3 regions of the Neorhizobium sp. S3-V5DH genome follow, and region 2 is predicted to be linked to each of the others. Evidence: predicted binding sites of a transcription regulator. Region 2 holds the regulator's gene; each other region holds the start of a gene.
What was found. The regulator PhoB, encoded in region 2, activates phosphate uptake and scavenging genes when phosphate is short. The targets are predictions, from matches to a motif close to TGTCATNNANCTGTCAT.
Positions count from the first base shown of each region.

Region 1: ppk2 (polyphosphate kinase 2) is a predicted target of PhoB. The motif match lies at 7,795-7,811, and genes of this name have one in related genera.
Region 3: EDE09_RS12620 (DUF2794 domain-containing protein) is a predicted target of PhoB. The motif match lies at 7,901-7,917, and genes of this name have one in related genera.

Region 1 covers NZ_SMCL01000039.1:8,263-18,874, forward strand. The annotation lists gene EDE09_RS27500 (DNA translocase FtsK) at 1-1,834, shown strand, start outside; gene EDE09_RS27505 (outer membrane lipoprotein carrier protein LolA) at 1,908-2,558, shown strand; gene EDE09_RS27510 (exodeoxyribonuclease III) at 2,667-3,470, shown strand; gene EDE09_RS27515 (cyclic nucleotide-binding domain-containing protein) at 3,483-3,938, opposite strand; gene EDE09_RS27520 (response regulator transcription factor) at 3,947-4,630, opposite strand; gene EDE09_RS27525 (L,D-transpeptidase) at 4,894-5,415, shown strand; gene EDE09_RS27530 (histidine phosphatase family protein) at 5,467-6,018, opposite strand; gene leuC (3-isopropylmalate dehydratase large subunit) at 6,137-7,546, opposite strand; gene ppk2 (polyphosphate kinase 2) at 7,865-8,779, shown strand; gene EDE09_RS27550 (amino acid ABC transporter permease) at 8,809-9,627, opposite strand; gene EDE09_RS27555 (transporter substrate-binding domain-containing protein) at 9,631-10,425, opposite strand; gene EDE09_RS27560 (MFS transporter) at 10,593-10,612, shown strand, end outside.
Region 2 covers NZ_SMCL01000001.1:173,882-184,493, forward strand. The annotation lists gene pstC (phosphate ABC transporter permease subunit PstC) at 1-1,258, shown strand, start outside; gene pstA (phosphate ABC transporter permease PstA) at 1,255-2,574, shown strand; gene pstB (phosphate ABC transporter ATP-binding protein PstB) at 2,590-3,405, shown strand; gene phoU (phosphate signaling complex protein PhoU) at 3,451-4,164, shown strand; gene phoB (phosphate regulon transcriptional regulator PhoB) at 4,191-4,874, shown strand; gene EDE09_RS00910 (DUF6766 family protein) at 4,901-5,557, opposite strand; gene EDE09_RS00915 (PACE efflux transporter) at 5,702-6,139, opposite strand; gene EDE09_RS00920 (GcrA family cell cycle regulator) at 6,346-6,879, opposite strand; gene EDE09_RS00925 (aspartate aminotransferase family protein) at 7,284-8,480, shown strand; gene argF (ornithine carbamoyltransferase) at 8,531-9,448, shown strand; gene EDE09_RS00935 (Hsp33 family molecular chaperone) at 9,637-10,612, shown strand, end outside.
Region 3 covers NZ_SMCL01000007.1:20,500-31,111, reverse strand. The annotation lists gene EDE09_RS12665 (sigma-70 family RNA polymerase sigma factor) at 1-411, shown strand, start outside; gene EDE09_RS12660 (YkvA family protein) at 423-821, opposite strand; gene EDE09_RS12655 (4a-hydroxytetrahydrobiopterin dehydratase) at 884-1,186, opposite strand; gene thpR (RNA 2',3'-cyclic phosphodiesterase) at 1,200-1,790, opposite strand; gene EDE09_RS12645 (arylesterase) at 1,856-2,506, opposite strand; gene EDE09_RS12640 (ABC transporter ATP-binding protein) at 2,584-3,294, shown strand; gene EDE09_RS12635 (ABC transporter permease) at 3,291-5,834, shown strand; gene EDE09_RS12630 (Bax inhibitor-1/YccA family protein) at 6,068-6,814, shown strand; gene EDE09_RS12625 (GNAT family N-acetyltransferase) at 6,934-7,491, shown strand; gene EDE09_RS12620 (DUF2794 domain-containing protein) at 7,495-7,881, opposite strand; gene EDE09_RS12615 (thioredoxin family protein) at 8,173-8,922, opposite strand; gene EDE09_RS12610 (TSUP family transporter) at 9,115-9,852, opposite strand; gene acnA (aconitate hydratase AcnA) at 9,943-10,612, opposite strand, start outside.

The DNA.
Region 1 (10,612 bases), on a different contig from region 2:
GGCCGGCCGTCGCATGGAGCCGTCGCTCGATGATCCGGCGGAGCGGGCTGTGCCGCCGCGCCGTGTGGTCACAGCTCCGCCAATCTCGGCCCATGAAGACGATGATTACGACGACGACCCGCCGTTCGACATGGATGACATGCCGCCGCGCCCGGCCGGTATTCTGGCCGACGACGATGCACCGTTTGTCTCCTCCCGTGCGTCGCAGGCCAGCCGTGGCCAACCTCGCGTCGTCCCTGCCGCCGCTCCACCGAAGCCAAGCCCCCGCGTCGCCCGCGAAGCCCAGGCGTCGTTCATTTCACCTGATGGTTTCCAGCTTCCCTCCGTGCATCTTCTGAACGAGCCGAAGGCGATCGCGCGCGATGCATCGCTTTCTGCCGACGCGCTGGAGCAGAACGCCCGGCTGCTCGAAGGCGTGTTGGAGGATTTCGGTGTCAAGGGCGAGATCATCCATGTCCGTCCGGGGCCTGTCGTCACGCTTTACGAACTTGAGCCGGCGCCGGGCATCAAGTCGTCCCGCGTCATCGGCCTGGCCGACGACATCGCCCGTTCGATGAGCGCGATTGCCGCGCGTGTTGCCGTCGTGCCCGGTCGCAATGCGATCGGGATCGAGTTGCCGAACCGGACTCGCGAAACGGTGTATCTGCGCGAAATGATCGGCAGCAAGGATTTCGAAGGCAGCAAGGCTAAACTCGCCATGGCTCTCGGCAAGACCATCGGCGGCGAGCCGGTCGTCGCCGACCTTGCCAAGATGCCGCATCTGCTCGTCGCCGGTACTACCGGTTCCGGCAAATCGGTGGCAATCAATACCATGATCCTATCGCTTCTCTATCGCTATACGCCGGAGAAATGCCGCCTGATCATGATTGACCCGAAGATGCTCGAACTGTCGGTCTATGATGGAATTCCGCATCTCCTCTCGCCGGTCGTGACCGATCCGAAGAAGGCGGTCGTGGCGCTCAAGTGGACCGTCCGCGAGATGGAAGAGCGCTACAAGAAGATGTCGAAGATCGGCGTGCGCAATATCGACGGCTTCAACAGCCGCGTCGAGCAGGCGATCGAAAAGGGCGAGGTGCTTACCCGCACCGTGCAGACCGGCTTCGACCGCCAGACGGGCGAGGCCGTCTATGAGACCGAAGAATTCGACCTTCAACCGATGCCTTATATCGTCGTTATCATCGACGAAATGGCCGACCTGATGATGGTCTCCGGCAAGGATATTGAAGGCGCGGTCCAGCGCCTGGCGCAGATGGCGCGTGCGGCTGGCATCCATGTTATCATGGCTACACAGCGCCCCTCCGTGGACGTTATTACCGGCACGATCAAGGCGAACTTCCCCACCCGTATTTCATTCCAGGTCACATCGAAGATCGACAGCCGCACGATCCTGGGCGAGCAGGGCGCTGAACAACTGCTCGGCATGGGCGATATGCTCTACATGGCGGGTGGCGGCCGCATTCAGCGTGTCCATGGTCCCTTCGTGTCGGACACGGAAGTCGAAGACATCGTCGCCTACCTGAAAACGCAAGGGGCGCCCCAATATCTCGATGCGATTACGGCTGATGACGACGAGGATGAAGCCGGCGCAGGCGGTGGTCCGGCAGGCACCGGCAACCTAAGCGATTCAGACGATCCATACGATCAGGCAGTGGCGATCGTCTTGCGTGATGGCAAGGCGTCCACATCCTATATCCAGCGGCGTCTCGGCATTGGCTATAACCGTGCGGCATCGCTCATCGAGCGAATGGAGCAGGAGGGGCTGATCGGACCGGCCAATCATGCCGGCAAGCGCGAGATCCTGGTGCCGACCGAGGGCGATATCCTCGAACGGTAAGGCTTTTGTGATCGCTTGCAACTGCCATCAAGACGCCGCGTTTTAAACCGAGAACCAGGGGAAGGAGAATAGAATGAAGAACGATAAATCCATCCTTTCACACGTCCGTCTCGATTCGATTGGCCGCAGGCAATTTTCGCTCGGGCTGGCGAGCCTGGTGGCTGCGATGTCCTTGCCGAACATGAGCTTCGCGCAGAGCTCGGCTGCGGCTCAGAAGATCGCCGATCACTTTTCCTCGGTCAAAACCATGATGGGCGAATTCGTGCAGTTCGGTCCGCGCGGGGAGCAGACCGGCGGCAAGTTCTTTATCGAACGGCCCGGTAAGCTGCGGTTCAATTTCGAGGATCCATCGCCGATCCGCGTGATTGCCGACGGCAAGAACGTCGTGGTCGGCAACATGAAGCTCAAGACCTGGGACGTCTATCCTCTGTCCAAGACGCCGCTCAGCCTGCTGCTGTCCGACCGCATCGATCTCGGCAACCAGATGGTCCGTGACGTCAAGCAGGAGTCCGACCTGACGACTATCGTGCTTGGCAACAAGACCGTCTTCGGCGATTCGACCATCACAATGATGTTTGATTCCAAGACCTACGATCTCAGGCAGTGGACCATTACCGACGCTCAGAACAAGGACACGTCGGTGATGATCTACAACGTCAGGAACGGGGTGAGCCTCGACGAAAAGGTCTTCACCATCCCCTATGACGAAGTTCGCAAGGGCTGATCGCGTCGAAGTTCGAAAAGTCTGAAGAGCCGGGCCTGCGCACGGCCTTTTTGCTTCTCAACGCAATTAAAATTTCCTAAACCTCGCCGCAACATACGAGGTTTGGCCATGACTTTTTCCATCAGTACCTGGAACATCAACTCCGTACGGCTGCGCATGCCGATCGTCGAGCAGTTCCTCGTCCGCCACAAGCCGGATATCCTCTGCCTGCAGGAAATCAAGTGCCAGGAGCCGGAATTTCCGCTGCAGCCCTTCAAGGACTTAGGCTACCAGCACGTCATCATTCACGGCCAGAAGGGCTATCACGGCGTCGCAATCGTGTCGAAGATCCCGCTTCTGGAAGATCATCGGCAGAACTATTGCGGGGTGGGTGATGCAAGGCACATCTCCGCCATCTTCGAGCGCGGTTCGCGCCGCGTCCGCCTGCATAATTTCTACGTGCCGGCAGGTGGCGACGAGCCCGATCGTACGGTGAACCCGAAGTTCGGCCACAAGCTCGATTTCGTAGAGGAGATGAAGGCTCTCAAGGCTGATCCAATGCCCGGCATATCCTCCGTCCTCGTCGGCGATCTCAATATAGCGCCGCTTGAGCACGATGTCTGGTCGCACAAGCAGATGCTAAGGATCGTCAGCCATACACCGATCGAAACCCAGGGGTTGAACGAGGTCATGGCGCGCGGAGGCTGGCTGGACCTGATGCGCCAGCACGTGCCCGAGAGCGAAAAGCTCTATACGTGGTGGAGCTATCGTTCCAAGGATTGGCGAGTCGCGGACAAGGGGCGTCGGCTGGATCACATATGGTCGTCTCCGGATCTCGGGCCGTTCCTCGATCACATCGAGGTGCTGAAGGAAGCGCGCGGCTGGAACCAGCCGTCCGACCACGTTCCGGTGACGGCGACCTTCAAGTTCTGAACCCTGTCGATTTCAGACAAACCTGTGGCTCATCGCCGCCGCCGCCTTGGCGAGGCTCGCAATATTGTCCCGGATGCGTCTTTCGATCACCCGGCCGACCTCGGGATATTCCTCAAGCAGGCGATGAAACAGCGAACGGCTGATTTTCATCGCCTCGGCGTCCTCGACTGCCACGGCGGTGAATTTCCGCTCCACCATGGTGATCAGCGCCAGTTCCGACAACAGCGTGCCGGGGCCGACCGTCGCCTCCACCTTTGGTTCGCCGTTACGGTCCGTCATCAGCAATTCGAAGCGGCCACGGGCGATGATAAAAGCCGATTCCGCCGGCGATCTTTCTCGGAACAGCTCCTGACCTGCAGCCACCTGTCGCCGCTCGGCCCCAAAGGCCACGAGGCGAAGCTGGTCGTCATTCATATCCTTGAAGAGCGGGACCTGTGAGAGCAGGCGGATATCTTCGGTCAGGGACATTGTTCAAATCACGGTACGATTTTGTAGCCACCGTTTTCGGTGACCAGGATTTCAGCGCTGGAGGGGTCGCGTTCGATCTTCTGGCGTAGACGATAGACGTGGGTTTCCAGCGTGTGGGTCGTGACGCCGGAATTGTAGCCCCAGACTTCTTCCAAGAGCACGTCGCGCGTCACCACCTTCTGGCCGGCGCGGTAGAGATAGCGGATGATGGCCGCTTCCTTTTCCGTGAGCCTGATCTTCTTGCCGTCGTCGGTGGTGAGCAGCTTCTGGCTCGGCTTGAAGATGTAAGGGCCGACCGTGAAGGTTGCGTCCTCGCTCTGCTCGTACTGACGCAGCTGCGCGCGGATACGGGCAAGCAGCACTGCGAAGCGAAAGGGCTTGGTGACGTAGTCGTTTGCACCTGCCTCGAGCCCCAGGATCGTATCCGAATCCGTATCATGGCCGGTCAGCATAATGATCGGCGCCTTAAACCCGTTTTTGCGCAGAAGCTTTACCGCCTCACGGCCGTCCATATCCGGCAGGCCGACATCCATGATCAGGAGATCGATCTGGGCGGTCTTCGCGGTTTGCAGCGCCTTGGCGGCGTTGGCTTCCTGGAGAATCGAGAACTCGTCGTAGAACGACAATTGCTCGACCAGGGTCTCGCGCAGATCGTCGTCGTCATCCACCAGGAGTATGGTACGCGCTGCCATTCTCAAGCCTTTCATCTCTCCGCTCGCCCGTCCTGCTTTCCGGCAGTGGCAGGCGATCGGGATCTTCGATCTAATCCCTACAGCATCGACCCCAAAATCGAAATCGATTTTCGGCAAGTATGATGCTCGGGCCCAATATGTAAGAGCCTCCCTTGCGCGTCCATAGCGACGCGTGGTGTTCCAAGGTGCTATGAATTCAAACGAAATCATATTCAAAGCAAAACCTTGTGAGAGAAATGCACCGTTTTCGCGAAAGAGCGTGCTTGAACCCGAACACTATCACCGTCAGAACCGCGCCGCGGGATCGAAGGCGCGCCATCGTTTCCATGGGAGGCGTCACCGTTCAGGCCGCAATCGGGCGCTCCGGCACGACGGCATTCAAGCGGGAAGGTGACGGCGCAACGCCGATCACGTCGATGCGCGTCCTTTATGGGTTCGTGCGGGGCGAGAGGGTGCGCCTGCCGCCGACCGCCCTGCCCATGCGGCATATCCGCAGCGACATGCTGTGGTGCGATCAGCCGAACCATCCGGCCTATAACAGCCTCGTTAAAGCGCCCTTCCGCCCCAGCCATGAGGAGATGATGCGCGCCGACGGGCTGTACGACATCTGTCTGGTGCTCGACTGGAACATAACGTCGAGGCGCCGCTATCGCGGTTCTGCGATCTTCTTTCATTTGATCAAGCCCGGCTACCAACCGACTGCCGGCTGCATCGCCGTGGGCCTTGCCGATATGAAGCGCCTTATCCGCTTTATGAGAAAGGGCACAGTCGTGCGGGTTCTCTGAACCTCCTGCTGGCAATGGCCGGAGGTCATCATTCCGGTGTTGCTTGACGACTTATTTGAGTGAGCGCGGCTTAACGAACCGCTTCAGGGTGCCGGATCCGGGCGAAATACTTTGCCAGGTCGGTAGAGCGAAATCGAGGACGGCGAGAGCACCGGTTGGATATTTGTCGGCGATTGCCTTCATAGCCTCGGGCCGGCCGCTGCCCGCCAGCATCAGTGCGAGATCCTGCAGTCCCGGATTGTGTCCTACGATTAGCACGGTGCGAAACTCCGGCTCGATCCGTCTCAACTCAGCAAGAATTGTAGTCGCCGAGGCCTCATAAATTGCGGAACAATCGTGACAGATCAGCGGGCGGAGGATTTCGTTTCTGACTAAAGCCCAGGTTTCCCGTGTTCGCCGTGCGTCGGAAACCATAGCCAGACTGGGAATGAGCCCCTCCTGTGCCATAAATCGGCCCATGAGCTGAGCAGCTTTCCGACCTCTCTCGGCCAGCGGTCTTTCGTGATCCGCTATCCCGTCCGGCCAGGCGGATTTAGCATGCCGCAGCAAAAGCAGTCTGCGCGCATCCCTGCCAAGTTCGCTTTCTGATGGGTCAGATTCCACCTCGGGCTCCGGATATTGTCGTTCCGCCAAGGATCATACCGGCGTTTCTTCGCCGGCCATAAAAGAAAATGCCGCCCGGGCAGGGCGGCATTGATCATGTTAACGTCGGATGGACGGACTACTTCCACTCGCGGATGTCGACGAAGTGGCCGGCGATGGCGGCGGCGGCAGCCATGGCCGGCGAGACAAGGTGGGTGCGGCCCTTGTAGCCCTGGCGACCCTCGAAATTGCGGTTCGAAGTGGAGGCGCAACGCTCGCCCGGCTTCAGGCGGTCGTCGTTCATTGCAAGGCACATCGAGCAGCCCGGTTCGCGCCATTCGAAACCGGCATCCTTGAAGATCTTGTCGAGGCCTTCGGCTTCCGCCTGTTCCTTGACGATTCCGGAGCCCGGAACGACCATCGCCGATACGGTGGGAGCGACTTTGCGGCCTTCAACAACCTTGGCGGCGGCGCGCAGGTCTTCGATGCGGCCGTTGGTGCAGGAGCCAATGAATACGCGATCGACGGCGATGTCAGTGATCTTGGTGCCCGGCTTCAGGCCCATATAGTCCAGAGCGCGCCATTTGGAGGTGCGCTTGGTTTCATCCTGAATATCGTCCGGGTTCGGAACGGAACCCTCAACCGAGATCACGTCTTCCGGCGAGGAGCCCCAAGAGACGATCGGCGGCAGGTTGGCGGCGTCGAGCACGACCACCTTGTCGAAATGCGCGCCTTCGTCGGTCTGCAGCGTCTTCCAGTAATCGAGCGCCATGTCCCAGGCCTTACCCTTCGGGGCGCGCGGCTTGTTCTTGATATACTCGAAAGTCTTTTCGTCCGGCGCGATCAGGCCGGCGCGGGCGCCGCCTTCGATCGTCATGTTGCAGACGGTCATGCGGCCTTCCATGGAGAGCGAGCGGATGGCTTCGCCGGCAAATTCGATGACGTGGCCGGTGCCGCCGGCGGTGCCGATCTCGCCGATGATGGCGAGGATGATATCCTTGGCGGTGACGCCCGGAGGCAGCTGGCCGTCGACCCGTACCAGCATGTTCTTTGCCTTCTTCTGCACCAGCGTCTGAGTGGCCAGCACGTGCTCGACTTCGGACGTGCCGATGCCATGCGCCAGCGCACCGAAAGCGCCGTGCGTCGACGTGTGGCTGTCGCCGCAAACGATCGTCATGCCGGGAAGGGTGAAGCCCTGTTCAGGCCCGACAATGTGAACGATGCCCTGGCGGACGTCCTTCTCGGAATAATATTCGACGCCGAAATCCTTGGCATTCTGTGCAAGCGCTTCGACTTGAATGCGGCTTTCTTCGTTCTTGATGCCTTCGTGGCGGTCGGCGGTAGTCGGCACGTTGTGGTCGACAACAGCGAGCGTCTTTTCCGGGGCGCGAACCTTGCGGCCGGCGATCCTCAGGCCTTCGAAGGCCTGCGGGCTCGTCACTTCGTGTACGAGGTGACGGTCTATATAGAGAAGACAGGTGCCATTCTCGTCCTGCGAAACGACGTGGTCGTCCCAGATCTTGTCATAAAGGGTACGGGGTGCGCTCATGGCTGCCATCCATCGGGTATTTTGAAACAGGGAGATATAGTACGGCTTTGTCGCTGCCGGTGCGATGGATCGGTCAGCTAAGTCGGCTGTTCAGAGCGCCGGATACGCGTGCGAAGAACCGTGCCGGCAGGCGCTTGTGGTCCTGCAGCACGATAAACTGGTTCGCGAGGCATCCGAATTTCGATCCCATGGCTGCTGCAATACCAGTTTTCGATGAAATCGGCAACGGAATTGCATCGTCGGAAACCTGTCGCATCACTGTCATAAAGTCTTCGCGGAAACGTGGTTGATCTGAGGCCAGAAACGGAGGGATCTCAAATGTCCGAACCCATGGAAGACCAGCTCAGCCGCATCAAGGACGAGATTGCCGACAGCTTCGACGAAGAGCTGGAAATGCAGATGGAAGAGGACCGGCTGGACGACCTGATCGCCGAGGGCATGTCGGAGCCTCCGGAGCCGACGATCGACCGGAGGATCTATTTCCGCGAACTCTTTCGGCTGCAGCACGAACTCGTCCGGCTGCAGGACTGGGTGCAGTACAAGAAGCTGAAGATGGTGGTGCTGTTCGAGGGCCGCGATTCGGCCGGCAAGGGCGGCGCGATCAAGCGCGTCACCCAGCGCCTCAATCCGCGTGTCTGCCGCGTCGTGGCGCTTCCGGCACCCACAGAGCGTGAACGGCATCAGTGGTATTTCCAGCGCTATGTGCCCCATCTGCCGACGGCCGGCGAAATGGTACTGTTCGACCGCTCCTGGTACAACCGCGCCGGCGTCGAGCGCGTCATGGGATTCTGCACGCCTGACGAACTGGAGGAATTTTTCCGCTCGGTGCCGGAATTCGAGCGGATGCTCGTTCGCTCCGGCATTATCCTCGTCAAATACTGGTTCTCGATCACCGACGAGGAGCAGGAATTCCGCTTCAAGATGCGTATCCACGATCCACTGAAACAATGGAAGCTCTCGCCAATGGATCTCGAAAGCCGGGTTCACTGGGAAGAATACACCAAGGCCAAGGAGGAAATGCTAGACCGCACTCACATCGCGGAGGCGCCGTGGTGGGTGGTGCAGGCGGTCGACAAGAAAAGAGCGCGGCTCAACATGATCGCGCATCTTCTTTCGCAGGTTCCCTACGACACGGTTCCGAAGGAGTCGATCGAGCTTCCCGGCCGCATCCGCAACGCGCATTACATCCGCCATCCGGTGCCGCCGGAAATGTATGTACCGGAGGTCTACTGATCCATGCCGACGGGCGGGGATGGCTTCCTTCACCGCTCCGTGCGCTTGCGCAGCCGGCTTTCGATGCCTCGCAGCGTCAGCGATAGGCCAATCGTCAGCAGCAGGTAGATATAGGTGACGATCGAATAGGTCTCGAAGAAGCGGAAGGAGCCCGCCGCATACACTTTCGCCATCTGGGTGATATCGGCGACACCCAGCACCGAGACGAGCGATGAGTCCTTCACCATCGAGACGAAATCGTTGGAAAGCGGCGGGAAGATCACCCGCATCGCCTGCGGGAAGACGATCAGCCGAAAGCGCTGGAAGCGGCTGAAGCCCAGCGTTTTTGCCGCCTCGATTTGTCCTTCGTTGACCGACTGGAAGCCGGCGCGAAAGATTTCTGCGATGAAGGCCGCATAGCCGATCATCAGCGCTATCACCGCCCGCCAGAGCAGCGAGACATCGCGCACCAGCAGTTCGTCGGCAAAGCCTCGCCCGATAAGCGGTGCCAGCAGCCAGTTGTAGAGTGCAACGAAGGCAGGCGCGCCGACAAACGCGACATAGAACAGCAGGACGAGGATGGGGATGCCGCGGATCAGCTCCACATAGAAGCGGGCGGCCTGTCGTAAAACAACACTGTTCGAAAGCCCCGCGAGCGCAATCGCGAGCCCCAGCATCGTTGCAAGCGCAAAGGCTCCGAGCGTCACGCCGACGGTGATGCCGATTCCTTTGGAAACGACGCCGAACACCTGGGCATAGAGATCATTGACGGCGATGACGACCGCGAGCCCGACGCATAGAGCCCCGAAGGCGACGAACCACCAGGGGAAATCCTCACGCGCTGCGGTCTTTCGGCGCGCTGGCGCCATGCCCTATTGGCCCATCTTATAGTCGAGGAACCATTTCTTGTTCAGCGCGTCGAGCGTGCCGTCGGCCTTGAGCGCCGCGATGGCCGCATTGACTGGCGCGACAAGGTCGGATCCCTTCCTGAAGATGAACCCGAAATCCTCGGTGCCAAGCGGCTCGCCGATGATCTTTAGCGTCCCGCCGGAAGCTTTCACATAACCTTCGCCGGCGGTGCTGTCCGTCAGCACCAGGTCGACGTCACCCGTCTTCAGCGCCTGCACAGTCGCTCCGAAGGTCTCCATAAGCTTGATCCGCGGGTTTTGCTCGTTGCCGTCGAGTATCTCATACACCGCTGTGTAGAAGGGGCTCGTTCCCGGTTGCGCGCCGATCAGCCCCTTTTCCAGAGCGGCAAAGCTCTTGGCATCGGTAAAACGCGCTTCGTCGCCGCGCACCAGCATCAGCTGCTGCGAGCGCATGTAGGGATCGGAAAAGTCGACCTTCTCCTTGCGGTCGTTCTTGATGGTGATGCCGGTCATGCCGATATCGTATTGCCCGTCGGATACAGCCTGGATCATCGCGTCCCAGCTCGTGTTCTGGTACTCGATCTTGAAGTTCAGGCGCGTTGCGATCTCGTTCATCGCATCATATTCCCAGCCGATCGCCTGGCCGCTCTTCGGATCCACGAATTGCAGGGGCGGATAGGCATTTTCCGTCACCACGACCACCTTGCGTCCCTTGAGGTCCGGCAGGCCGGCTGAGACCGCTGCGGGTGCTAGGCTGAGGACGGCAAGACCGGCAATAAGCGTACGGCGTAAGAGCATCGTGGCACTCCTGATTGTGTGGCTCTGATTCCCTCTCATAAAAAGGCCGCCGTTAGCAAGCGGCGGAAGCAGCCATATCTGACACTTGCCGGCAGGGTCGCATCCTCTACATCCCCCTGACCTTATACCCTGCTTCAACGCGGGCGGAATTTTTTGGAGAAGATCCGTTGGTTCAGGAAAAAGAGCT
Region 2 (10,612 bases):
GTCCTTTCCCGAAGAGGTGAAGGCGCAATCCGAAGCAGAGCAGGGACTGGCATTCGGAATGATCACGTCGATCGCCCGCGGTATGAACGTCCTGAGCCTGGAGGAGATCGACCGGATCGGCAGCAATCCTGTCGAGCTTCGCTCGGCACTCGGCGCCAAGGGTGTTCCGCTTGCTGGCGATCCGCAGCCCTATATGATCGAGGCCGCCGGAAACCTGAACACCATGACCTATGCCAGCCGGCTGGCGATGACTGCCGTCGTGGTGGTGTTTTCCGTGCTTGGTGCAGGTCTCGCCTATCGCAGGATCGCGCCGCGTTTCCGTGCCCGCAACCGGGTGGAAAAGGTGATCCTTGTCAGTCTGGTCGTTGCATCCTCCATCGCGATCCTGACAACCGTAGGTATCGTTTTGTCCATGCTGACGGAAGCGACGCGCTTCTTTACGCATGTACCGGCGTGGGAGTTCTTCTTCGGCACCGTCTGGGATCCGCGTTTCGCGGCGGCCGGCTCCGGGGGTTCGGAGGGCCAGTTCGGGCTGATCCCGCTCCTGCTCGGCACCCTCTATATCGGCTTCGTTGCTATGCTTTTTGCCGTGCCGATCGGTCTCTTCTCTGCGATCTACATGGCTGAATATGCGTCGCCGCACGTCCGGTCGACCGCCAAGCCGCTGCTGGAGGTCCTCGCCGGCATCCCGACCATCGTCTACGGCTTTTTTGCCCTGACGACGGTTGGCCCCTTTCTCAGGGACCTGTCCTCGCAGCTGAACGGGCTGGTAACCGGTGACTATTCGAACTTCATTCAGGCACAGAGCGTTCTGACCGCCGGCTTCGTCATGGGCATCATGCTGATCCCATACGTCTCGTCGCTGTCGGATGACATCATTACTGCCGTACCCCGCGCCCTGCGTGACGGGTCTCTCGGGCTCGGCGCCACCCGGTCGGAAACCATCAAACGTGTCATCCTGCCGGCGGCACTGCCCGGTATCGTCGGCGCATTGCTGATGACCGCCTCGCGTGCGGTCGGCGAAACCATGATCGTGGTTCTTGCCGCCGGCGTTGCCGCCCGCATCCAGCTCAATCCCTTCGAGCCGATGACGACGGTGACCGTCAAGATCGTAAACCAGTTGACGGGCGACCTCGAATTCACGTCGCCGCAGACGCTGGTGGCCTTCGCACTCGGTATCACGCTCTTTGCCATCACGCTTTGCCTCAACATCTATGCACTTTACATCGTGCGCAAATATCGGGAGCAGTACGAATGACCGATGTGGTTTCTCCCGTCTCAGGTATTCCCAAGACCAAGGCCGGTCGCAGGGATATCGGCATCAAGCGCCGCTACGCCGCCGAGCGTCGCTTCAGGGCCTATGGTGTCGCCGCTCTTTCCTTTGGCATCATCTTTCTGATGCTTCTCCTGTGGTCGGTGGTCTCAAAGGGCTACACTGCCTTCCAGCAGACGATGATCACCATACCGATCGAATTCTCCGAGCAGACCATCGACCCGCAGAACGAACGTGCCGCAAATCCCCAGAAGCTGATGACCGCGAACTATCCGGTCGTCGCCCGCAATGCACTTGCCAAGACGCTCGGCGTCAGCGTCGATGACCGTGTGAAGATCCGTGCTGTCGGGCAGTTGTTGTCTGACGGCGTGCGTACCCAGCTTCGCGACATGGTCGTCGCCAACCCGGCGATCATCGGAACAACTCAGAACGTCGCCTTGCTTGCTGCCGGTGATATTGATTCTGCCTTCAAGGGCCAGATCAATCTCTCCGTTGCCGAAGGGAACCGCAAGATTTCGGACCAGCAGGTGACCTGGATGAACCAGCTCGCAGAAAGCGGCGTGCTCGCCAAGCACTTCAATACGGGGATCTTCGTCAACGGCGCGTCAAGCCGGCCGGAAGCTGCAGGCGTCGGCGTCGCGCTGATAGGCTCGTTCTACATGATGCTGATCGTTCTGGTCCTGTCGCTGCCGATCGGTGTTGCTGCTTCGATATATCTTGAGGAATTTGCACCGAAGAACAAGTTCACGGACCTGATCGAGGTGAACATCAACAATCTCGCGGCGGTCCCCTCTATCGTTTACGGATTGCTGGGACTGGCTGTGTTTATCAACTTCATGGGCCTGCCCCGCTCCGCGTCTCTCGTCGGCGGCCTGGTGCTGACCCTCATGACCCTGCCGACGATCATTATCGCCACGCGAGCCGCTTTGAAGGCGGTGCCGCCGTCGATCCGGGCAGCCGCCCTTGGTCTCGGGGCGTCGAAGATGCAGACGATCTTCCACCACGTCCTCCCCCTCGCCATGCCTGGTATCCTGACCGGCACCATCATCGGACTTGCTCACGCACTCGGAGAGACGGCGCCGTTGCTCCTGATCGGCATGGTGGCATTCGTGGCCAACTATCCGGCGACGCCGCTCGATCCTTCAACGGCATTGCCGGTCCAGATCTACATGTGGGCGAATGAGGCCGAACGTGCGTTCGTCGAACGTACCTCTGGAGCGATCATCATTCTGCTCCTGTTCCTCATCGTAATGAATGTTGGCGCAATTCTCTTGCGGCGACGCTTTGAGCGGCGCTGGTAAAAGGAGTAGGACACGATGAACATGATGTCAGAAGCAGCAGTTGAAAAGGCGCTGGATCAGAAGATGAACGATTCTTCCTACAAGATGATCGGCAAGGACGTGTCGGTCTATTACGGCGAAAAGAGAGCGCTTTTCGACGTCAACCTGAACGTCCGGGAAAACACGGTGACTGCCCTCATCGGTCCTTCCGGTTGCGGCAAGTCCACTTTTCTGCGCTGCCTCAACCGCATGAACGATACGATCGAGAACTGCCGCGTCACGGGCAGGATCACACTCGATGCCGACGATATCTATGATCAGAATATCGATGTCGTTGAATTGCGCGCCCGCGTCGGCATGGTTTTCCAGAAGCCGAACCCATTTCCGAAGTCGATCTACGAAAACATTTCCTACGGCCCACGTATCCACGGTCTGGCCAGAAACAAGGCCGACATGGATCAGATCGTCGAAGCCAGCCTCCAGCGGGCCGGCCTCTGGACCGAGGTGAAGGATCGCCTGCACGAATCCGGCACCGGCCTCTCCGGTGGTCAGCAGCAGCGTCTCTGCATTGCCCGCGCGGTGGCAGTGTCGCCGGAAGTGATCCTGATGGATGAACCCTGCTCGGCGCTCGATCCTATTGCAACCGCCAAGGTCGAGGAGCTGATCCACGAACTCCGGGCCAACTATACGATCGTCATCGTGACGCATTCGATGCAGCAGGCGGCTCGCGTGTCGCAGCGCACTGCCATGTTCCATCTGGGTCAGCTTGTCGAAGAAAACGACACAGACAAGATGTTCACCAATCCGGACGACCAGCGCACTCAAGATTACATCATGGGCCGTTTCGGCTGATCTGCCGACTGCGCCGCCCGACAACCCAATATCGAGGACTAGACGATGGCATCGACCCATATCCTGTCGGCCTATGATGACGAACTGAAATATTTGAGCCGCCGTATCTCCGAGATGGGCGGTCTTGCTGAGCAGATGTGCGCGGATGCTGTGCGCGCCCTGGTGAATTCGGACTCGGCTTTGGCTCAGAAGGTCATATCGGATGATGTGATCCTCGATCATGCTGAGCGGGAGATTCAGGACAAAGCTATCGTCACGATCGCCAGACGCCAGCCCATGGCTGCCGATCTGCGCGAGATCGTCGGCACGCTGCGCATAGCAGCCGATCTCGAACGCGTCGGCGATCTGGGCAAGAACACCGCCAAGCGTGTCATCGCGGTGCAGGGCACGGGCGTGCCCCGCAAGCTTGCACGCGGCATCGAGCACCTTTCCGATCTGGCGCTGGTACAGCTCAAGGAAGTGCTGGACGTCTATGCCAGCCGCTCGGCGGAAAAGGCCGAAGCGATCCGCATCCGCGACGAAGAGATCGACGCGATGTACACCTCGCTGTTCCGGGAACTCCTCACCTATATGATGGAAGATCCGCGCAACATCACCACCTGCACGCATCTTCTCTTCTGCGCCAAGAACATCGAGCGCATCGGCGACCACGCCACCAACATCGCCGAGACGATCTACTACATGACGACGGGCGCCCAGCCGGAGGGCGAGCGCCCGAAGGACGATACATCGAATACGCTTGGCGCGATCACCGAATGACGGAATGCTGATGGAGCAGAGCTGAGATGCTGCCAAAAATTGCTGTGGTGGAAGACGAGGAAGCGCTGAGCGTGCTTCTTCGCTACAACCTGGAAGCTGAAGGGTATGAGGTCGAGACGATCCTGCGCGGCGACGAAGCTGAAATCAGGCTTCAGGAACGCACTCCGGATCTCCTGATCCTCGACTGGATGCTGCCGGGCGTCTCAGGCATCGAGCTTTGCCGCCGTTTGCGCATGCGCTCGGAGACCGAGCGCCTGCCGATCATCATGCTGACGGCCCGCGGCGAGGAAAGCGAACGCGTTCGCGGTCTCGCAACGGGTGCGGACGACTATGTGGTGAAGCCGTTTTCGACGCCGGAACTCATGGCGCGCGTCAGGGCCATGTTGCGGCGTGCCCGGCCGGAAGTCTTGTCCAGCGTGCTGCGTTGCGGCGATATCGAGCTCGATCGCGAGACCCATCGCGTGCATCGCAAGAGCCGCGAGGTTCGCCTGGGCCCGACCGAATTCCGCCTGCTGGAGTTCCTGATGGCCTCGCCAGGCCGGGTTTTTTCTCGCTCGCAGCTTCTCGACGGCGTCTGGGGTCATGATATCTATGTGGACGAACGCACGGTCGATGTGCATGTCGGTCGTCTGCGCAAGGCGCTCAACTTCTCCAACATGCAGGATGTCATCCGCACCGTTCGCGGCGCCGGTTATTCGATGGAGTCCTGACGGGCGGCGTTGCTGATCGGGCTTGTTTAACCGGTCTTGCTGATCGGGTCGGCCACGGCCTTGGATTCCGGTGACCCCTTGAAGCGCAGGAAGATCGACAGAACCACCAGCACCGCAGTCGAGAGGAATTCGGATTGCCAGTTCTGGAAGGATTCAAACCAGAATTGCGCGTCTCCCAGATATTGCCAGAAAGGCATTGTCGGCTGCCCGTGCATGGCGGCTTCCACATTGGCAGCCTCGAAGCTGTAGCGAAGATGCAGCACGAATGTGAGCAGGAACAGCAGGCCGAGCGCGATCCCGAGCGAATAGGAATAGAGGCCGCGAATGAAGGAGCCCGCCTTTACCGGCCATGGCGCCTCGGGATCGGGTAGATGCTTCCGCGGATCTTCATCCTGCGGGTTGGGTTGATCCGGATCCTTCGATTCCGCCGAGCCCTTTTGATAGAGCATCGCCGTCAGCATAACATAGGCGGACATCTGCAGAAATTCGCTCTCCCAGTTCTCGAAGATGGCGGAGAGAAAATGTCCAGAGGTGAGATAGTCGACAGCCGAGAGCGCGACCTGTCCGTGTTCGGCGAGTTCGTCGTTATGAACGCTCCACCCGGAAATAAACGTCCCGCCGATCGTGGCAAGCGCCGCCACCATCAGCACGATCGTCAGACCGTTAGCTCGCAGGAAAGACATGATCGAACCTTCAAACCGTGATCGGATATCCGCATCAACGGTTGATGACATAGAACGTTCCATGCCGGTTCTACGAGCAAAAACAGAACGTTGATCGGGGATCCTACGTGGGTTGGCCAAGGTGCCTAAGGCGTTGGGAGACCGTTATCCGGTGGTAGCTGCCTTGGACCATTCCGGCAGCGGAAACAGCCGGTCATAGGCCCAGTTGAAGACGAAGGCATAGATCACGTAGAAAACTGCGAAGGATATATCCATTGTCAGCGCCTGAATGAGACTCACGTCGAGATACCAGGCGATCAGCGGCAGCAATACGATAAGCAGGCCAAGCTCGAACAGGATCGCATGCGCTATCCGCACGACAGGGCTCTTTTGCGTGCTGCCGGTCAGCCGCCGCATCAGGTGGTCGAAACCGATATTGTAGAGGTAGTTCCATCCCGTTGCCAGCGTAGCTGAGCCAATCCCGACAATCCCGATATCTTCCACCGGCATGCCGAAAGCTATGGCGCCGAGCGGCGTGACAAGAGCGAGCCCGATCAGTTCGAAGCTGATTGCGTGGCGGATGCGGTCGCGTGTGGAACGCATGGTAACCTCCAGGGAGCCCTGAACCCAAGGTCCTTGTTCTTACCGGGTCGTCCCGATGTGATGCCCATGAGGGGGAGGTCGTCCTCGCGCACATCAAAATAGGCATCATCTAACGACGAGGCAAGCGCCGGAAGACATGGCTGCTATGCGGAATGAAGAAAGCGGGCAAAAGCCCGCTTCAATTCCCGTCTCGGAGCGTACCGGTCTTATGCCCGGGCAGCAGTCCTGCGGCGATCGTGTATCGGCTGATAGGCAAGCCGTGCGTGGTAGCTGCAATAGGGGGAGGAGTCCGGGGATTCGCAGCCGCAGAAATGGAAATCTTCCTTCAACGGGTCGCCGACCGGCCACTTGCAGGTGCGTTCCGTCAGCTCGGTCAATGCAAGGCGACGGGAGATAGGCACCACCACGTTGGAAGCCGGACGGTATTCCATCTCCTCGAAGGCTTCGACTTCGATCTCTTCCTTGACCACGGTCGCGCCGACGGCACGGGCGACTGTCCGGGTCGCGACGCGAGATGCATAATTCGGTGCCCGAGGCGCTGAGGTCGTCCGCTTGGCCGCCGCGCGGCCCGTAGCGACAGTGCCCCCAGCCTTTGCCCGGCCCGGCAGGCTGAGGCGGTGCACCTTTCCGATCACGGCATTACGGCTTACGCCTCCGAGTTGTGCGGCGATCTGGCTGGCGCTCAGACCTTCCGACCACAGTCTCTTGAGTTTCTCGACACGCTCGTCTGTCCAATTCATGCCCGTTCTCCGCCTTTGAACGTTGTCGGCATGCAGAATCCTTCCACCTTTGCCGCAGACATCATTCCGCAGCACCCACTACATATATGTTTGAGGTGACTAGTTCCGCCGCATGCAGTCTAGTAATTGATCTTTAACCTAGTGTGAGGCTGACTCCGTGGCAAGAGTCGCGGGATTCGCAGAGAATCGATTTCTTGGTTTTCCCCAACTTGCTGTCTGGAAGAGTCATTTTTGTCACATGGGCAGGCGTTGCCTGTTTTCGGTTGTAGTGCGGCAGAATGCCGAGCTTTGTTGACATCCGGGCCTTAAACATCGATAGTGCGGCTGGCCGCCCATTGGGCGGCATTTTTGATTTTTCAGGCTGGTTCGCTGGTCTTTAAGCTGCCTAGAGGAGTGATGTCGCCATGGCTGAAGCCACGCTTTTCGACACCTTTGCCCGGGCCCCGTTGCGTTTTGAGCGTGGCGAGGGTGTATGGCTCGTGACGGAAGGCGGCGAGCGATATCTCGACTTCGGCGCCGGCGTTGCCGTCAATTCGCTGGGACATGCTCATCCGCATCTCGTCGAGGCGTTGAAGGCGCAGGCAGAGAAGGTGTGGCACACGTCGAACCTCTATGAAGTGCCCGGTCAGGAAACGCTGTCTCGCCGCCTGACCGACAATTCCTTCGCGGATAAGGTGTTCTTCACGAATTCCGGAGCCGAAGCGCTGGAATGCGCAATCAAGACGGCCCGCCGCTACCAATATGTGAAGGGCCATCCCGAGAGGTTCCATATCGTCACCTTCGAGGGCGCGTTCCACGGCCGCACGCTGGCGACCATCGCCGCTGGCGGACAGGCGAAATATCTTGAAGGCTTCGGTCCGAAGGTGGAAGGTTTCGACCAGGTTCCGTTTGGCGATCTCGACGCTTTGAACGCTGTAGTTGGCGAAAAGACAGCCGCGATCCTTATCGAACCCATCCAGGGCGAGGGCGGCATTCGTCCTGTACCCAAGGAGTTCCTGCAGGCGCTGCGCAAGATCTGCGACGACAACGGCCTTCTGCTTATTTTTGACGAGGTACAGTGCGGTGTGGCCCGTACCGGCAAGCTCTTTGCCTATGAATGGTCGGGCGTGGCGCCGGATATCATGGCGCTTGCCAAAGGTATCGGCGGCGGTTTCCCGGTCGGCGCTTGCCTGGCGACGGCCGAAGCGGCGTCCGGTATGACCGCCGGCACCCACGGCACGACCTATGGCGGCAATCCGCTTGCCATGGCCGTCGGCAACGCCGTGCTGGATGTCGTCCTGGCCGAGGGTTTCCTCGATCATGTTCGCGACGTTTCGCTCGTTTTCCGTCAGGGTCTGGCAAGCCTCAAGGATCGGTTCCCCGATATTATTGAGGAAATTCGCGGCGAGGGGCTGTTGCTTGGCATCAAGGCGAAAGTCCCCGCGGGTGATCTGGTCGGCGCGATGCGTGGCGAACGCCTGCTGGGCGTTCCGGCGGGCGACAATGTCGTGCGCCTGCTGCCACCTCTGACCGTTACTGCGGAGGAGGCCCGAGAAGGACTTGCTCGCATAGAGAAGGCGGCGGAAAAGCTTTCCGCGTCGTTGATGAAAAAATCGGCCTGAGAAGGTAGAAGGGGGCGCCGTTTCTGGTTCCCTCTCGACAGGGAACCAAAATGGCATCACCGAAGCATTTTCTTGATTTTTCCGCTGTTTCCGCTGCAGACCTGCGCGTGATCCTGGAAGACGCCAAGACCCGTAAGCAGGCGACCAAGGCCGGAACGGCAGCAAAACCCCTGGCCGGCAAGATGCTGGCGATGATCTTCGAGAAACCATCTACCCGCACTCGTGTCTCATTCGACGTCGGCATGCGCCAGCTTGGCGGGGAAACCCTTTTCCTGTCGGGTACGGAAATGCAGCTTGGCAGAGCTGAAACGATCGGCGATACCGCCAAGGTTCTTTCCCGTTATGTCGATGCAATCATGATCCGCACCACCGATCATTCGCGCCTGCTGGAGCTTGCCGAACACGCAACCGTACCGGTCATCAACGGCCTCACGGATGATACGCATCCCTGCCAGATCATGGCCGACCTGATGACGTTTGAAGAACATCGCGGCCCGGTCGCGGGGAAGACCTTTGCCTGGACCGGTGACGGCAACAATGTCCTCCATTCCTTTGTCGAGGGTGCCGCACGGTTCGGTTATCGCATGAACATGGCCGTTCCCATGGGGTCCGAACCGCACGACAAGTTTTTGAACTGGGCGCGCAATAACGGCGGCGAAATCATGCTGTGCCACGATGCCGAACGGGCGGTTGCGGGTGCCGATCTCGTCGTCACCGACACGTGGGTTTCCATGAACCAGGAGCATAAGGCGCGCGGTCATAACGTCTTCCAGCCTTTCCAGGTCAATGAGGAGCTGATGAAGCGGGCGGATAAGAACGCGCTCTTCATGCACTGCCTGCCCGCCCACCGCGGCGAGGAAGTCACCGATGAAGTCATCGACGGGCCGCAGTCGGTCGTCTTCGATGAGGCGGAAAATCGCCTGCACGCCCAGAAGTCCATCCTGGCCTGGTGTTTCGGCGCCGTCTGAATGCCGTTTCAGGCCAAATCTTGATTTTCAAAAGAGCCGGGCACATCTACCGGCTATCATTTGCGCCGTGTTGTCAGAAACCGGTGTCTCAACACACTTCGTCGATGTCTTTTCCTCCGGCCTGAGGTTCCGCTCTGGCCGGCGCTTGTGTAAAAAGTTGTAAGGGCTCGGCGCGAAGGAGCGAAGTCATGGCGGAAGCGACTGTGAACCTCAACGATCTTCATTTTGCCGGAGACGACCGGGTCGTTCCTTTTCAGGTAGAAGGGCTGGATGTGCGCGGACGGGCCGTACAGCTCGGTCCGTTGCTGAACACCATCCTCGGTCGCCACGAATATCCGGGGCCGGTTGCCCGGCTGCTGGCGGAAGCCATCGTGCTGACCGCGCTGCTTGGTACGTCCTTGAAGTTTGATGGCAAGTTCACCGTTCAGACGAAAGGCGACGGTCCGGTCGATCTGTTGGTCGCGGACTTTTCGACGCCTGATAGCCTACGCGCTTACGCCCGTTACGACGAAGAAGCGCTGGCTGATGCGGTCAAGGACGGCCGCACCTCTCCGCCGGAGCTTCTGGGGCAGGGCGTGCTAGCCTTCACCATTGACCAGGGTCGCGGCATGCAGCCCTATCAAGGCATCGTGCCCCTCGACGGCTCTTCTCTCGAAGAGATCGCCGGCGTCTATTTCCGTCAGTCGGAGCAGATCCCGACAAAGGTGCGTCTCGGCGTAGCCGAGCTCTTCGACCGGGATGCGCAGGGCAAGCCGCGCCACAACTGGCGGGCGGGTGGCCTGGTTGCGCAATTTCTGCCCCAGGCTCCGGAGCGCATGCGGCAGCCTGACTTGCACGGCGGCGACGGCGACGAACGGGACACGGATGTGGTCGACGACGCCTGGAACGAAGCTCGTTCTCTGGTGGAGACGATCGATACGGACGAACTGACCGATCCGCAGGTTGCAATCGAACGACTGCTTTTCCGTCTTTTTCATGAGCGCGGCGTTCGTGTTTACGCACCGCAGACGGTTCATGATCGCTGCAGCTGTTCGCGAGACAAGATCAAAAGCGTTTTGAACGGCTTTACGGCAGAAGAGATTGAAGCAAGCCAGGAGGACGGCCATATCGCAGTCACCTGCGAATTCTGCTCGACCACCTATCACTACGAGGTGGCGGAATTCG
Region 3 (10,612 bases), on a different contig from region 2:
CTGGTGCAGGAGGTCATGGCTGTTCTTTGGCATCGAGCGCATCTTTATGACCCCAGCCAGTCCTCCCTTTCAACCTGGCTTTATCGGATCGCACGCAACCGCCGCATCGACAGGGACCGCCGGGCTAAACATCGGCAGATAGAGATCAGCGAATACTGGTTTTGCCCCCCCGAAGTGCCGAGTGCGGATATCCTGCTCGAACGGGCAGAAAGTGATGCAAGGGTGCGGGCCGCGCTCGAGAACATTCCCGATGAACAGATGCAGCTCGTGCGCGCGGCTTTTTTCCTCGGCCAGACCCATTCGGAGATAGCCTCTTCGACAGGCATCCCTCTTGGTACCGTGAAATCGCGCATCAGGCTTGCTTTCGAACGGCTCCGCAAAGCGCTCGAAGAGCCGGCCTCGCTGGTTTGAGGGTAGAGCCGTTATTTCGCGCCCGCACCGGCTGTCGTCTCCGGATTGTCCGCGAGAGCCTCGTCGGCGGCGTCGTAGTGGCGATCGGCGATATGTCCCTGGATCATCCGAAAAGCGACGGCCAATACGGCGACATCGTCCGTAAAGCCGACAAGCGCGAAGACGTCGGGCACGAAATCGAGTGGCAGGACAAAATAGGCAAGAGCTGCAAGTAATACGCCGCGCACCCGCGCCGGCGTACGACGGTCGACGGCGCAGTAATAGGCGGCAACCAGGTCGCGGCTGAAAGGAACCTGCCTGACGGCGCGCTTCAGCGTCGGCCAGAACTTCGCACGCACCTGCCGCTCCTGGCGTTCTTGCGTTTCCTCGTCACCCGGCAGGAGGATCTCACCAATCTTCACATTGTCCATGGTTTCTCCCTTCGCTCGGCATTTGCCGCGTGTACCCAATATGGGCGCCCGGAAAATGCAGTTCAATTGCGGCGGGAGAATGCCTTGTCCATGGCTCTGGCCAGCTTGAAATCAAGGTCCGTCAGGCCTTCGGCGTCGTGCGTCGTCAGCAGCACATCCACCCGGGAATAAACGTTCGCCCACTCCGGATGGTGATTGAGCTTCTCGGCGCGCATGGCGCATTCCGTCATGAAGCCGAAGGCCTCTATGAAGTTCTTGAACTTGAAGCTCCTGAAGATGGCGTCACCTTCCGCCTTCAGCTCCCATCCATCCAGTGAGGCGAGCTCGCGTTCAGCAGCGGCCGTATCCAGCTTTTCGTAGTGCATGCGAAAGCGCTCCTTAAAGGAGGCCCTTCACCGGTTCCAGATCTGCGGCATGGGCGTTGCCGTAGCTGATATCCTGCAACGGGAAGACCTCTTCCGTCAGATACGGCCCACCGCCGACGGATTCCTTCGATGACAGCAGCACGAAGCGTGAGACGGTAAATGGCGCGGTGTAGAAATTGCCGCGGCCGGAAAGATATTGCACCATGTCGTCCAGCCGGCAGTTCTTGAGCCGCGCCAGAGTAACGTGCGGAGTGAACTTGCGCGGATCCGGCGGCAGGCCGATGCGCTGGCAGATCCGTTCGATTTCCGCCTGAAGTGCGTAGATGTCCGGCGATGGAGCAACCCCGGCCCACACCGAATGAGGCTTCTTGGACCCGAACGAACCGATCCCGGTCAAGGTCATCTGGAATTCCGGTCGGTCGATACGGTCCAGCCGGTCGACGATCTCATCGGCCGTGCGGCCATCGACATCTCCGATGAAGCGCAGGGTGATGTGATAATTCTCCACATCGATCCATCGGGCTCCGGGAAGCCCGCCGCGCAGCAGTGATAGGCTCATTGCTACATTGCGTGGAATTTCGAGGGCGGTGAATAGTCTCGGCATAGGGACCTCCTCGAATCTTTGCAGATGTTAACAGCGAATCATGCAACGGGGTTCCGTGCAAGATGTTATTTGCCGTTATCCTTAATCTCCCCCAGGAAGCTTTCGACAGGCTGGATCGTCTTCTCGACCATTACTGCAACCCCCTTGGCGTTGGGATGCATGCCATCTTCGAGCTGCATTCCCTCCACTGTCGTCACCCCGTCGAGGAAAAATGGATAGAGCGGCACGCCATATTTGTCGGCAAGCCGCTGGTAGATCGGATTGAAGCGTTGGGCGTAGTCGCCGCCCATATTCGGAGGGGCAAGGATGCCGACCAGAAAAACCGCAATCCCCCGTTCTTTCAGGCGGGCGAGCATGAGATCGAGGTTTCGCTCCGACTGTTCCGGGGAGATGCCGCGAAGCGCATCGTTGGCGCCGAGTTCCAGGATGACGCCGTCTGTCCCGTCCGGCACCGACCAGTCGATGCGCGAAAGGCCACCGGAGGTCGTATCGCCCGAGACGCCTGCATTGGTTATCGCCACATTGTGGCCTTTTGCCCTGAGCGCCGCCTCGAGCTGGGCGGTATAGGATTCCGAAGGCGCAAGCTGATAGCCCGCCATCAGGCTGTCACCGAAGCCGATGAGCTGAATCGACCGGTCCTCAGCGACCGCCGGCAATCCGATAAGCCAAAGCGCCGACATGACGATGAAGTGAAGGGCGCTTGCTTTAAAACTCACGGTTCGTCTCCTAGATTGAACGCCACTGTCATGCGGCACGGAATGCCCGTTTCAAGGCCAATATAGGAAGCTTTGCTTTGACTAAAACCATCATCACGCTGAAGAAGGCTGATCTCACCCTCGGCAGCGCGGCGGCTTCCGTGCATGTGTTGAAGAACATCGACCTGGAGATCCGGGCCAATGAGGCGGTCGGCATCGTTGGGCCCTCCGGTTCGGGAAAATCCACCCTTTTGATGGTGCTCGCCGGTCTGGAGCGTCTGGACAGCGGAGAGATCGTCATCGACGGCGCGCCTCTTCATGCGCTTTCCGAAGACGCCCTCGCCGAATTTCGCGGCCGAAAGATCGGCATCGTATTTCAGTCCTTCCACCTGATCGCCAACATGACTGCGCTGGAAAACGTCGCCGTACCGCTGGAGCTTGCGAACGTGAAGAACCCGTTCGACATCGCCAAACGGGAACTTGCCGCCGTCGGCCTCGGCGAACGCCTCAGCCATTATCCCGGTCAGCTTTCCGGCGGCGAGCAACAACGCGTGGCAATAGCGCGCGCGCTCGCGCCGTCGCCTTCCGTGCTGATCGCCGACGAGCCGACCGGCAATCTCGACGCGGAAACCGGGCGGCAGATTGCCGACCTTTTGTTTGCCAAGCAGGCCGAGCGCGGCATGACCATGCTGCTCGTCACCCACGACAATGCGCTCGCTGCCCGCTGCTCCAGGCAGATCCGGGTCCGCTCCGGTGAAATCGTCGGCGACAGTGCGATCCATCCTCCGGTTCAGGCGGTTCTTGCATGAACCGCGTCTTCCCCCGCCTTTCCATTTCTTTCCGCCTGGCACTGCGCGAAATGCGCGGCGGCCTGGCAGGGTTTCATATTTTCCTCGCCTGTATCGCGCTCGGTACGGGGGCGATTGCTGCGGTAAACTCGGTTTCGCGCGCCATCACGGGCGCCATTGCCAGCCAGGGGCAGGAAATCCTCGCGGGCGACGTTCGCTTCGAACTCAACAATCGGGAAGCGACGCAAGCGGAGCGTGCCTTCCTCGACAGCTTGGGCGAGGTAAGCCTTTCAACCAGCCTGCGCTCGATGGCCCGCAAGCCGGACGGTTCGGAACAGGCGCTTGCAGAGGTCAAGGCGGTTGACGACCTCTATCCGCTTTACGGAACCTTCCGCTCTGAACCTTCGGCGCCGCTTCCCGATCTGCTCGCCAAAGACGGCGATGGTTTTGGTGCATTGGCCGCCCCCTTGCTGCTGGAACGCCTCGGACTCCGCCAGGGCAACCAGATCTTGCTCGGCAATGTGAAGCTGACGCTGCGCGGGACGATCGCCGCCGAGCCCGATGCATTGTCCGACGGTTTCGGATTTGCACCCCGCCTGCTGATCGGAAGGGAGGCGCTCCTGGCGTCCGGCCTCATCACCACCGGCAGCCTTGTCGAGCATGCCTACAAAGTCAAACTCAACGACCCGTCAATTCGCGCGACACTGACCGGCCGTGCCAATCGCGAATTCCCGAGCGCCGGCTGGTCGATCCGTTCGAGCGACCGCGCAGCACCGTCGCTGACGGAAAATGTCGAACGTTTCTCGCAGTTCCTGACGCTTGTCGGCCTGACCGCGCTCATCGTCGGCGGCGTCGGTGTCGCCAATGCCGTGCGGGCTTTCCTCGATGCAAAGCGGACGACAATCGCCACGTTCAAATGCCTCGGCTCACCGGCTTCGGTGGTGACGCTGATATACCTCATCCAGATCCTGATGCTGACCACCGTCGGCATTGCGATCGGGCTGGCGATCGGCGCAGCCGCGCCTTTTATAGCCTTGCAGTTTCTCGAGGGCGTTCTTCCGGTTCCGAAAGAGGTGACATTCTATCCCTCCGCTCTCCTCTATGCTGCCTTCTTCGGACTGCTGATCACCTTCGCCTTTGCAATCCTGCCGCTCGGCCACGCTCGCGAAGTACCGGCAACAGCGCTTTTTCGCGAGCAGAGCTTCGACAACGTCCGGCTACCTTCCTGGCCCTATCTCGTAGCAGCGGCGGCTGCGCTGACAGCTCTTGCAGCCTTGTCGATCGTCACCGCCGAAGACCGGTTCGTCGCAGCGGTGTTCCTTGCCGCCGTCGCCGCAGCCTTCGTTCTGCTTCGCCTCGTCGCCGTCCTGATTGCCGGCCTTGCGCGCCGGAGCCCGCGCATGAATTCGCCGGCATTGAGGCTTGCGATCGGCAATATCCATCGGCCCGGTGCGCTGACGCCTTCCGTTGTACTCTCTCTGGGCCTTGGCCTCGCTCTCCTTGTGACGCTTGCCCTGATTGACGGCAATATGCGCCGGCAGCTCACGGGCCAGATCGCCAGGCAGGCTCCGAATTTCTTCTTCGTCGACATCCAGAGCTCCGAGCGCGAAGGCTTCCTGGACATTCTCAACCAGCATTCGCCAGAGGGTTCCGTCACGCAGGTGCCCATGCTTCGCGGCAGGATTCTGGCCTTCAACGGCCAGGACGTCACGCAAATGAACGTGCCCCCAGCCGGTCGCTGGGTGTTGCGCGGCGACCGCGGCATCACCTACGAGGAAAAGCTGCCTGCCAACTCGACATTGACCGCCGGCCAGTGGTGGCCATCCGACTATAGCGGAGAGCCGCTGGTCTCGTTTTCCGCCGAAGAGGCGAGCGAACTGGGACTGAAACTCGGCGACACCGTCACCGTCAACGTGCTCGGCCGCAACATTACCGCCCGCATCGCCAATTTCCGAAACGTCGAGTGGGAATCGCTTGCCATCAATTTCGTGATGGTCTTCTCGCCCAACACGTTCCGCGGCGCGCCGCACGCCTGGCTTGCCACCCTTACCGACCCTTCTGCGACACCTGGGCAGGAAGCCGCGACCCTTCGCTCCGTCACAAACGCCTATCCGACAATCACCAGCGTTCGCGTCAAGGATGCGATCGATATTGTCGATCAGCTGATCGGCCAGCTCGCCACAGCCATTCGCGCCGCGGCCGCTGTAGCCCTCATCGCTTCCGTTCTGGTACTTGCCGGCGCCCTCGCCGCGGGCAATCGGGCGCGAACCCACGACGCCGTCATCCTCAAGACTCTGGGCGGAACCCGCAGCATGCTGATGCGCGCCTTCAGTTACGAATATATGATGCTCGGCGCAGCAACCGCCGTCTTCGCGCTGCTTGCCGGCGGCATCTCCGCCTGGTTCGTCGTCAGCCGCATCATGAGGCTGCCGTCGACGTTCCTCCCGGATGTCGCGGTCCTTACGCTCGCTGTATCTCTCGTTCTGACGGTCGGAATCGGCCTCGCAGGAACCTGGCGTATCCTTGGGCAGAAAGCTGCGCCTGTGCTCCGCGAACTGTGATTCAACCTTGGGATGATTGCACGCCCATGTTCGCCGATAAACTTGCCGTCATAACGTCTTCAGGTTGCTAAATTGCCGTAGTGGTTTGCGTTTTCGCTCGCCACACCTCTTGTATGTAAAGCAATATCACATCATATTTGCCGGTAGGCTTGCTGGAGCTCCGCAGCGGCGCCTGGGTCTGAAGATAAGGGGGCCCGACACCGTGAATAATTCCGGAGCTTAAAGAGGAAACAATGGCTGACTTTAACAACTACCAGAACCGAATGGCGCGCGCTGGCGCCCAGTCGGGCGCGATGATCGATGAAGGCCTTCGCGCCTATATGCTCAAGGTTTACAACCTGATGGCGCTCGGGCTTGCGATCACCGGTGTAGCGGCCTTCCTGACATGGCAGATGGCGGTTGCCGACGGCCAGCTTACGGCTTTCGGCCAGCTCCTTTATACCAGCCCGCTGAAATGGGTTGTCATGCTGGCTCCGCTGGCGATGGTCTTCTTCCTGAGCTTCCGCATCAATTCGATGAGCGTCGCGGCCGCGCAGACAACCTTCTGGGTCTATGCCGCGCTGATGGGCCTGTCTCTGTCCTCGATCTTCCTGGTCTTCACCGGCGAGAGCATCGTGCAGACCTTCTTCGTGACCGCCGCCTCCTTCGGCGCGTTGTCGCTCTACGGTTACACGACCAAGAAGGATCTGTCGGGCTTCGGCACGTTCCTGATCATGGGTCTGTTCGGCCTGATCATCGCCTCAATCGTCAACATCTTCCTGCAGTCTTCTGCGATGGGCTTCGCGATCTCCGTGATCGGCGTGCTGATCTTCGCGGGCCTCACCGCCTACGATACGCAGAAGATCAAGGAAATGTACTATGATGGCGACGACGTTGCCGTTATGGGTCGCAAGGCAATCATGGGCGCACTGACGCTTTACCTCGACTTCATCAACCTCTTCACGTTCCTGCTGCAGTTCATGGGCAACCGCGACGAATAAGCCTGCAGGGCATGAATAGAAAAAGGCGGCTCCTCAGCCGCCTTTTTTGTTGCCCCGCTGGAAGCCGCCGCATAGGCTGGGCGATACGACATTCTTTCACCTGCCAGTGATTTCCCTCCATGACTTTCCGCATTCGCGATGCTTCTCCCTTCGATCTCCCAGTCATTACTGAAATTTACTGCGACAGCGTCCTCAACGGTACGGCCAGCTACGAAATCGTCCCGCCGGACCAAGTCGAGATGACGAGCCGCTTCGAAGCGATCAAAGCGAAGGGCTATCCTTACATCGCCGCAGAAGGCGAGAACGGGGCCTTGCTCGGTTATGCCTATGCCTCGGCCTTCCGGACCCGGCCGGCCTACAGGTGGCTGGTGGAGGATTCCATTTATCTCGCTCCGGAAGCGCGCGGCAGAGGAGTGGGCAAGGCGCTTCTGAAGGAGCTCCTTATCCGCTGCGAGGCGCTCGGCTTCCGGCAGATGATCGCCGTCATCGGCGGGGCGAGCCCGGCTTCCGTAGCGGTGCATGCCAGTCTCGGCTTCGAAATGACCGGCACGCTCAAGGGCACCGGCTTCAAGCATGGGAAATGGCTGGATACGGTTCTGATGCAGATCTCTCTCGGTGAGGGCAAGGAAACCGATCCAGACCCAAGTGCCTATCCCGGCACTCTGTTTGCCGGATAAGGCTCAGTCAATCAGTTTCAAAACCTTGTCGAAGACCTTGAGCACCTGCGGCAGTTCATGGCCACGCTTCAGGATCATTCCGTGGGTGTTGAGCACGCAATAGGCGCCCTGCTTCCCGGCTAGCTTGGGATTCTTTTCGATCCGGTAAAGCGGCATCTCGCCCGCCCGCTTGAAGATGGAAAAAACCGCCCGATCCCTGAGATGATCGATCGCGTAGTCCTTCCATTCTCCTTCGCCTACCATGCGCCCGTAGATCCTCAGAATCGCGTCGAGTTCGCGTCTGTGAAAGGTAACAGGAACGGGATCGCGGTTCTGCCGGTATTCGTGGAGATTGACGACGGTGGTTTCCTGCGTTCTTTCGCCCCCCGGCAATTCCGGCTGATCGGTCATCAAGGCTCCCAAATCACAAATGTCGGAGATGTGACAGTCTGCCCGAGAGCCCGAAAAATGCAACCCCGGGGATCGCCGAGCTGTGGAGAGGACTTGGCGTTTTTTATTCTCGCCCTATTTCGGACAAAACAGCGCCAGATTTCAAAGCGAGATTGGCGCCTATCGGTTGGCGCGTTCCTAGCGCCATATGGCCCGATCCGGTGCATTGACCCTTACCCCCAGCCCCCCAATGTTCCTGGATCGGGCCGCCGACCGATTCTCCCTGAACGGACGAAGCCCGGCTGCGGCGGATCAGTATTTCTTGCGGCCAGCCATGAGAATTGTAGCTCCGAGAATGGCCGCGGGCTCCCCTCCGGCACCCGAAGTCTGCAAGAGGATCGCGCAGCCGTCCTTCTTCGATTTACCCATCAGTTTACCCGGGAGATTGAGCTTCATGCTCTGGCCGTTCCAGGTGCCGACGGATTGCACGTCGTAGACGCTGTGCCAGTATTCCATGGTCTTGCCGCTGTTCTCACCCTTGGTGACATCCACCTGCTGACGCTTGGTGAAGTAAGCGACGACGACGTCCGCCTGACCCTTGCCTTCACCGATCTCGATCTCAATCTCGTCTCCCCGCATGGCGGCAGTCACCGGTACGTTCAGCCCGTTGCCGCTGTCGTTCAGACCCTTCACCTTATCGTTGATAAGGGCAAGATCGGTGCCTTTTACATGCTCGCGGCCGTTGATGATCGCTTGCGGCGTGTAGACGCCGCTTCGCCCCAACGTCTTCGCATAGCCATATTGACGCTCGGTATTTTCCCTGGAACTCAAGGTGTCGGTCCAGCCGAGATAATTCCAATAGTCCACGTGATAGGAAAGCGCGACCACATCCCCCTGCACGACCAGATCGCGCAGCGTCCCATCCGCCGGCGGACAGGAGGAGCAACCTTGCGAGGTAAATAGCTCGACGACGCCCTTGGGAGCCCTCACCTCGCCCCCAAACGCAGCGCCGGCGGAGACCAGGCTCGCAAGAAGGACCAGAGAAATGGAGCGGAACGGCATCGGCGGTGGACCTCCTTATCAGGGCATCTGTTATCCACTATTGCTCGCGGCGATCAAGAGCCTAACGCGTGGGACGGCGGAAGGTAACCACCCCCTCCCGTCAAGAGAAAGTCACGAAGGGGTGAAGACCGGATATTTGATCGCCATTGTTTCGCCAATCCAATCCGATCTTCTTTCGGCCGTCAGCCGCGATCAGATCAGCTTCAAAAGGCCTTGGGTGAAATAGACCGCGCCCACGCCCGTCACAATCCAGCGCGTCCAGGCCCTGAAGTTCGCATCCGTTATCCGCTGCAGGATGCCATTGCCGGCGCGCGCCCCGAAAATTGCGATCGGCGCCGCGACCAGAATAGCTATCCAATCGGTCGGCGGCAGAACCGAAGCCGCATTCCAGTAGAAGACGACCTTGGTGGCATGCGAGGCGACCTGGATCGCCGCCTTGGTGGCGATAACCTTGCGCCGGTCCATCATGGTGCGGATGAAGAAGATGTCGATAGTCGGTCCGGAAACGCCGACGCCGACCGTCAAGGCTCCGGCGATCAGGCCGCAGAAAAGCGCATGGGACGGTTTCGAGGCATCGAGCTGGAGCTTCGAGACCGGCAGCCACACCAGGATCGGCATCAGGCCGATTGCGATCAGCACGACGACGATGTTCGGCTGGTAGTCGACGATCAACAGGAAAATGCTTGAGATGATCAGCCCCAAGCCGAGAATGCCAAGGATTTTGTAGTCGATATAGGCGCGCGAGAACCAGGCGCGGGACCCGTTCGATACCATCTGGATAACGCCATGAATGGCGATCGCGGTCCCGACCGGATAGAGAAAAAGCAGGACCCAGAGCAAGATCAGCCCGCCCGCCATCCCGAAAATTCCCGAAAGCAGGGATGTCAGGAAAACTGTGACGGCCATTCCGATGAAGATGACGATGGCCAAGGTAGCCGGACCTTCGGAAGGTAACGCGGGAAAGTTCAGGAGCGGAATGCACCCGCCGGAAAACCTCCGGCGGGTGCAGATCAATCGCCTTTAAGCGGCAAGATCCCGCAGAACGGTCTGCAGAATGCCGCCGTTGTTCATGTAGACGACCTCATCAAGCGTATCGATACGGCAAAGGATGTTGATCTCCTTCACCGTGCCGTCGCCATAGGTGATCTTGGCGGTCTTCCACTCGCGCGGCTTGATGTCGCCTTCCAGGCCTTCGATGGTGACAGTCTCGTCACCCTTGAGGCCGAGCGAAGCCCAGGTCGTGCCTTCTTCGAAGACGAACGGGACGACGCCCATGCCGACCAGGTTTGAGCGATGGATACGTTCGAAGGACTGGGCGATGACGGCCTTGACCCCAAGCAGATTAGTGCCCTTTGCCGCCCAGTCGCGCGATGAACCGTTGCCGTATTCGACACCGGCGAAGATGACGAGCGGAACGCCCTCTTCCTTGTACTTCATGGCCGCATCGTAGATCGACATCTCTTCCTTCGACGGATAGTGGATGGTGTATCCACCTTCCTTGCCGTTCGGACCGAGCATGTGGTTACGGATGCGGATGTTGGCGAACGTGCCGCGCATCATCACTTCATGATTGCCGCGACGCGTGCCGTACTGGTTGAAGTCCGCAACGGCGACGCCGTTTTCCGTGAGATAGGCACCGGCGGGCGATGCCGCCTTGATCGAACCGGCCGGAGAAATATGGTCGGTGGTG